Regions from separate parts of the Paenibacillus sp. TSM33 genome, predicted to be linked through region 1. Evidence: riboswitches for the same ligand, from Rfam matches in the RefSeq annotation. Region 1 holds a riboswitch; the other holds the start of a gene.

Region 1 (3,639 bases):
CGAGGGTCATGCTATAGGAAACCATTCCTATACTCATCCGGATTTCAGGAAGGCCACACCAGAACGCTTTCGCCACCAGATTACTAAAACAGAACGCATTTTAGAAGCCAGCGCAGGTTTTCGACCCAGATTGATACGACCACCCTATGGTGAAATCACGGAGCCTCAAATCCAGTGGGCACGTCGTCATGGGTACATGATCGTTAATTGGAATGTGGACTCTCTAGACTGGAAGGGATTAAGCAAAACACAGATTCAGCGCAACGTGATCCCGGCTACCGGACCTGGCTCCATAATTTTAATGCATGCAGGTGGAGGTCAAAGTTCCAACTTGCAAGGTACTGTCCAAGCTTTGCCGGGTCTAATCCACTCTTTAAAAGCTAAGGGCTACAAGTTTGTCACAGTCCCCCGGCTACTTCACACATCGGAACGAAAATAACAGTATGTCTAAGCCTCGTATATACCAACAACGTAAAAAGGCTGCCTTAACGAGCAGAATGTTTCTGCTTGTAAGACAGCCTTTTTTTTACGATAAACGACTAGACCTGATAAGAAGTCGTCCCAGTTATATGTTGTGTGCTATAATATTAAGTTTACATAATATTTATTATGTTTAATGAAATCAAACATATGCACACTGCTATTTATCAATGACGTACAGTTTCACATTTTGGAAACCGAAATCGTTCACGAATGATTTGTTGCCAGGGATAAAGATATCAATCCGCTTTCCGGTAATAGCGCTGCCCTGATCACGGGCAACGGCCACAAAAGAATGGTCTGGCAAGCCCGGATGGGAATAGCCTGTAACTAGCACCTTTGTTCCCATAGGAATGACTTTCGGGTCTACCGCAATTGTACCTAGTTTAAGCGGATTGCCGTAGTAATCGACTGCACCCCATTTGCCATTTTCATCAGCTGCGGCTGAATATGCTGTTGCTTTAACATCAACTACTTTACTGTAATTGAACGTTTTGCCCCATGCTTCAATTGTAGGTCTCTCATTCGCTGGTGCTTTCTCCGTAAGAAGCTGTGGCTTCGAATCCGAAGCCGCCTTCACACTTTTTTCGTCTGGAACTTTAATTTGCAGACCTGCATATATGTTGTTGGACGCAATATCAGGGTTAGCCTTCGTCAACTCATCTACCGATACCCCATAACGTTGAGCAAGCAAAAAGAAGGTATCGCCTTCTTTGGCAGTATGAAGCGAAGCAGCATCTGTTACTCCAGCTGTCTGGGCCAGTCCTGCAATAGCTGCGGCAAGTACCGCAAATTTCATGGTTTTTCCAATATGTTTTAAATGTTTCAAAGCTATGTACCTCCTCTGTTATGCCTGCGAAGTTAGCTGTCGGATTCGGACTCAGGAGAAGCCCTATGCTTGTGCAATTCACCCCTAGGCATATTCCACAACATCTTATGACGCATTGGAATAATTGCCGTTGTTACGTCCCCCGCACTTCCCATGGTTTGAGCCCAGCATTGAGCATTTGTTATCATTGCTGCTGCTCCGGTAAGTTTTGGCTTACTGCATAATATCACAATTTTGTAACCTTATCTGCATGAAAATGTTGGGAACCTTGAACATCATACTATACTCATTACAATTTTGTCATCAAAAATCGGTTTTTTGTTACGAAAATATGGAGATATGGTGACAAAAAGAGAAAAGCCCTCCGTGAAACATTATCACGAGAAGGGCTTTGTTAATATTTCATAAAAGCATTTTCTTACAGCACTTTAGCAAGAAAATCACGGGTACGGTCATGGCTTGGAGTACCGAAAACTTGCTCAGGCGTACCTTGTTCTATAATTTGACCGTTGTCCATAAAGATGATTCGATCCCCTACCTCACGGGCAAAGCCCATTTCATGCGTCACGATCACCATCGTCATGCCGCCCTCAGCGAGCTTCTTCATCACGTCCAGAACCTCTCCAACCATTTCAGGGTCAAGGGCAGAAGTAGGCTCATCGAACAGCATTACATGCGGCTGCATGGCCAAAGCACGTGCTATCGCAATACGTTGTTTTTGACCGCCAGATAACTGGTTCGGGTAGGTATTCTTCTTATCCTCAAGACCCACGGTCCGCAGGAGCTCCAGCGCAATTTTCTCCGCTTCTTTCCCCGACTGCTTTTTCACCTGCGTTGGTGCAAGCGTCAGATTCTGCAGTATTGTTTTATGCGGAAACAGATTAAAATGCTGGAAAACCATCCCCATCTTCTCCCGAGTCGCATTGATATTATGACCACGGGCCGTAATCGGCTCACCCTCAAACAAGATTTCCCCTTCTGTTGGCTGTTCCAACAGATTCATACAACGTAAAAACGTACTTTTCCCCGAACCACTCGGGCCGATAATGACGACAACTTCACCTTTGGCGATATCTATATCAATGCCTTTTAAAATTTCATTCTTACCGAATGATTTACGCAGTTGTTTAACGGTGATCACTGGCTCTCAACTTCCTTTCCCATAAACCCAACAGCTTAGATAAGCTGAATGTCATTACAAAATAAATAGCGGCTGCGATTACGAACGGACTCAAGCCTTCGTAGGTAATATTCTTAATGACCTGGGCTTGATACATAATATCCACCATCCCAATGGTCGAAATAATAGAAGATTCTTTAATGATCGTAATGAACTCATTACCAATAGCAGGCAATATAGATTTAAATGCTTGCGGTAAAATGACGTGTCGCATCGCTTTGCCTCGTCCCATCCCGAGCGAGCGGGCAGCTTCCATCTGTCCACGGTCTACGGCCTGAATACCAGCACGGAAAATTTCAGCTAAATATGCCGAACTATTCAGAGACAATGTAATTATACCGGACTGGAGTGGCGTAAAATTAACACCCAACGTCAAAGCAACTCCGTAATGAATGATCATAAGCTGCACCAGCATAGGTGTGCCGCGCAGTATCTCTACATATGCGGTACCTAGCCACTCGATAATACGAATACCACTCATCCGCAGCAAGGATATGATCAGGCCAATAATGAACCCGAACAGTACTCCGAGCGCAGACAGCAATAGGGTGTAGCCGATACCCGTAGCGTAAAAACTGCGATATTTCAAAAATATATCTACAATGCTATTCGAAGAAACTTGTCGGTCTGCAGACAGTGCACTCGCTTCTGTAGAAAACTTCTCAATCGAACCGTCCGCTTTCAGGCGAGCCAACGTTTTATTTACTGAAGCAAGCAATTCCGCATTTCCTTTACGGATGCCTACAGCAGTTTCTGCTCCTTCATCCTCAGGTACTGCCTTGGCAAGTGTTACGGTACCATCTAGCGTGTAACCTTTAGCAACGGTATCTTCGATTACAACCGCGTTGATACGCTTGGTCCGAAGCTGGAGTACCAGATCGGATATTTTATCCAATGAGGTTACAGAAGCATTAGGCACTTTTTGCGCAATTTCTTCCTGGATACTCCCCTTCTGCGCACCGAGCTTCTCTCCTTTTAGAGCAGCCATCGTTGAATATTTGTCTTTATCCTCTGGGCGTACCATAATGACTTGCTTGGAACGATAGTATACATCCGAAAAATCAATGCTCTTTCTGCGTTCATCCGTCGGTGTCATACCGGACAGTACCAAGTCTACGCGACCACTTTGCAGAGCAGGCAGCAAAGAGTC
Region 2 (3,639 bases), on a different contig from region 1:
CCCTGCTTGCGATTACGGGCAAACAACCCAAAAGTATACGGCAGAGAAGCTGGCATTACCCACATTGCCAAAATTTCCAGTACGTTCGTCCAAGGACTTGGATTCTCAAAAGGATGCGCAGAATTAGCTCCCGCAAAACCGCCCCCGTTCGTGCCCAAATGCTTGATGGATTCCAATGAGGCAATGGGTCCCATAGCAATCTGCTGCTGTGTACCGCTTAAAGTCGTAATATCCGCCGTAGGCTGTAGCGTTTGCGGTACTTTTAACCCAACCAGCACTAGCGTAAGTACAAAGGCAAGCGGCAGGAAAATTCGTATGTTGGCTTTAATAAAATCTTGAAAAAAATTACCCAACCCTTCACCGCGCCGCGTCAATCCCCTCATAAAAGCCGCAGCAACCGAAAACCCTGAAGCAGCCGAAGTAAACATCATCATCGTGACAAACGCCATCTGTGTCAGATACGTAAGCCCGCTTTCTCCGCTATAATGTTGGAGATTCGTATTGGTCATAAAGCTGATTACCGTATTAAAGGCCAATGATGCTTCCATATTACTGTTCCCAACCGGATTGCCCGGGAGTATAGCCTGCAAGCGCAATAGCAGGTAGCTGATCCCCGCAAGCACCACATTGGTTGCAATGAAACTCATAGCGTACGTGGTCCAACGCATGCTGTCCTGTTTCTTCAAGCCTACAGCTTTATAAATCAGCTTTTCCGTTCCACCAAAAATCCGATCTGTCCGATTCGGTTCATTCGAAAATACGTGATACATATAGGTACCCATCGGCTTTATCAAGAGCAACAATATGACGATCACAATTCCAATTTGCAGTAGCTCCATCCTCTATTCCTCCTTAAAATGCTCCTGCATTTGGAACAACAGACCTGATTCAGATCATCCATTGAGTGCACACGTTTGCGAAAATCTGCACCTCTGATGCTGCATTCTTGATCTGCTGTTCCTGCCTGCTCGATCCTATAGTTGACTAGAACTTTTCAGGATTCAGGAGTGCGTAGATTAAATACACGAACACAATAGCCGTGAGCCCTAGCACAACGATCATCCTCTTCGCCCTCCTTTTGAGGTCTGCGCGTCACACCAGCGTACAAACAGCAGTATCACTCCATAACTCACAGCCATTACGAGCAGCATGTATAAATCCATCATGTTCATACCCTCCATATCGCTCCTCAGATCGTTATTTCCGATTCCATCATAAAATCATAAAACCAGCTATGTTATAAGTGCTTATCCGTTCAGCAGGAAACCCACCTCTCCGTTCAATGTGTAGATCACATGGTCCGCTCCCAATCCCCGATAAATTCCTTGTGGATTACAGCCGTGCGTAATAACATAGATCGATTCTGATGTTAGTGGCCGACATATTTGCAGGAAACGGCAAGTTAGATTCAAGCTGTTTTCGAACAAATACACACTACCAATTTCTTTCTTAGGAAAATTCCATTTTCCCGCTTGCATCGTATTGATGCGCACAATGTGCTCCACACCCATTTTTTTGAGCTGTCGTTCCTCCTGGGTGCTATTTGTGAGAACTGCAAACGCCAATTTTTTGAACATAAGCAATTTCACAAAACTTCTGCCCGCTTCATTCGGTGCAGTGACAATAATTAACCGACCTTCCATCAGTAGCTCCTCTCCCGGTATAAAAAGACAACAAAAAGAAGCCGAAGGAAAAAGGCTTCCTCCGGCTTCATACATTCCATGATAAAATAAACCATGGCTGCACACGGCGGTTTGTTGCCTCTCCCTGTACGCTTACGAGGTTAGCTGTCGGATTCGGACGTGAGAGTCGCCCTATTTACGGCACTTGGCCGGAAAATTCACCCCATGAGACACACGGCTTGCAAAGCAGTATATACTCGTTGGTTCCCCCGTTTTTGCAACTGCAAAATTCAGCGCTTTAGACAATTCGTTGTTGCTTCATTGTTGTTAATTTGAAATTACGTCTTGAATCATACACCCGTGCAAGGAAGACTGTAAAGCTCAATGACAAGGCTATAAATCACCCTTTAGAGCATAGAAGATTAAGGATAACGCTTACAAACAACATATGCTTCTCCTATCTCTTTAAAACTCTCTATTTCACCCCTTTTTGAAAATGAAAGGCATGTCAATATTGGCCTAGGGTATGGTACGGTTGCCCTTTATTTATAAAAAAGAAAGAAAATGCGCTATATGTACTAGATAATTATCGAATGAACCCTTTTTTGTGAGAAGAAACACCTCAACTTGCTCCATTTGAAGTGCGATTTACCGTTTTGAACAAAATACGATTTTACAATAGCACAATGCCTGTAGACTTAGACTCTTCTGAACTTGCAACCCCTTGTTGAGTTGTTCGCAATTTAATTGTAGAATATTGAATGAGGAGGGATATCATGAGCGTATATAAATATGATGCACAGACCCTACAAGGGGCACAAATTCCGTTATCCACATACGAAGGGAAAGTTCTTCTTATCGTGAATACTGCCAGCAAATGTGGGTTAACCTCCCAGTACAAGGCGCTACAAGAACTATATGACCAGTATCATGAACAAGGGTTTGAAATTTTGGGATTTCCCAGCAACCAGTTTGCCAAACAAGAGCCGGGTTCCAGCGAGGAGATCTCCGAGTTTTGCCAAATCAATTACGGAGTGACCTTTCCCATGTTCGCCAAGACAGATGTGAACGGTGATCAGGCACATCCTCTATTTCGCTACCTGACCCACACTGCTCCAGGAGTATTAGGCTCCAAAGCGATCAAATGGAATTTTACTAAATTCTTAATTACACGAGAAGGTAACGTATTTAAGCGTTATGCGCCGCAAACCACTCCAGATAAGCTTGTAGAAGATATTAAGAAGCTTTTGCAGAAATACTGACAATCTTTCTTCATTACAGTTAACGAGCAGTCCGTTGCCCATACGACCGTTTCTGTGACGGGATGATATAATGAAAAGTATTTAACAAAAAAAGCATCCCTTCACGTAAAACGTGTCAGGATGCTTTTTTAACTGGGTATTGCACATAATGCGGTCGAGAGGACTCGAACCTCCACGGGCGTACGCCCACTACCCCCTCAAGATAGCGTGTCTGCCATTCCACCACGACCGCATGTCATAATGTATTGAGGCAACAGATTTATTATACTCTCTCAGCAACAATTTGTAAACAAGAATATTATAATTATTTTTAATGTAATTTTATTTAACATATATAAGCAATAAAATTATTTAATTTGACACAATAGAGCTTTAAGTGTAAATATATATTACATAAATGTTCGATTTTTTATTACAAATCAATATTCAAGTTAAATAACATTACACAAATATTTACTTCAAGGAGGCGAACCATTCTGCATAAAGGTAACCGGTTGCTAAACTACGCATTATTGTTGGACCCTTCCCTGCCCATTGGTGGTTTTACCCGTTATTATGGACTGGAGGAACGTTTTCGTAACGGACACTTGAACAGTCTGCAGGATCTTAAACATTACATGCGAGACGATTGGTACCCTCAAATTACAACCCTTGACGGCATGGCCATCAAAAGTCTGTATGCAGCCATCCAGCAGAATGACAGTTGGCGGATCGCCCTTATTGATAAAATGCTGTACACCCAGCATCCTTCCTCG

The links. Region 1 has a riboswitch for cyclic di-AMP ahead of ACN6NF_RS13035 (3D domain-containing protein). Riboswitches for the same ligand answer to the same signal wherever they lie in the genome.
Region 2: it holds a riboswitch for cyclic di-AMP, as region 1 does, so the genes downstream of both, ACN6NF_RS06460 (hypothetical protein) here and ACN6NF_RS13035 (3D domain-containing protein) in region 1, are expected to answer to the same signal.

What each region holds. Positions count from the first base shown of each region.
Region 1 covers NZ_JBLZXB010000017.1:259,438-263,076, forward strand. The annotation lists gene ACN6NF_RS13030 (polysaccharide deacetylase family protein) at 1-439, shown strand, start outside; gene ACN6NF_RS13035 (3D domain-containing protein) at 641-1,309, opposite strand; cyclic di-AMP (ydaO/yuaA leader) riboswitch at 1,316-1,484, opposite strand; gene ACN6NF_RS13040 (amino acid ABC transporter ATP-binding protein) at 1,728-2,450, opposite strand; gene ACN6NF_RS13045 (ABC transporter substrate-binding protein/permease) at 2,437-3,639, opposite strand, start outside.
Region 2 covers NZ_JBLZXB010000010.1:563,920-567,558, reverse strand. The annotation lists gene kdpA (potassium-transporting ATPase subunit KdpA) at 1-839, opposite strand, end outside; gene kdpF (K(+)-transporting ATPase subunit F) at 985-1,062, opposite strand; gene ACN6NF_RS06460 (hypothetical protein) at 1,248-1,643, opposite strand; cyclic di-AMP (ydaO/yuaA leader) riboswitch at 1,757-1,928, opposite strand; gene ACN6NF_RS06455 (glutathione peroxidase) at 2,399-2,884, shown strand; tRNA gene ACN6NF_RS06450 (tRNA-Leu) at 3,034-3,116, opposite strand; gene ACN6NF_RS06445 (urease accessory protein UreF) at 3,379-3,639, shown strand, end outside.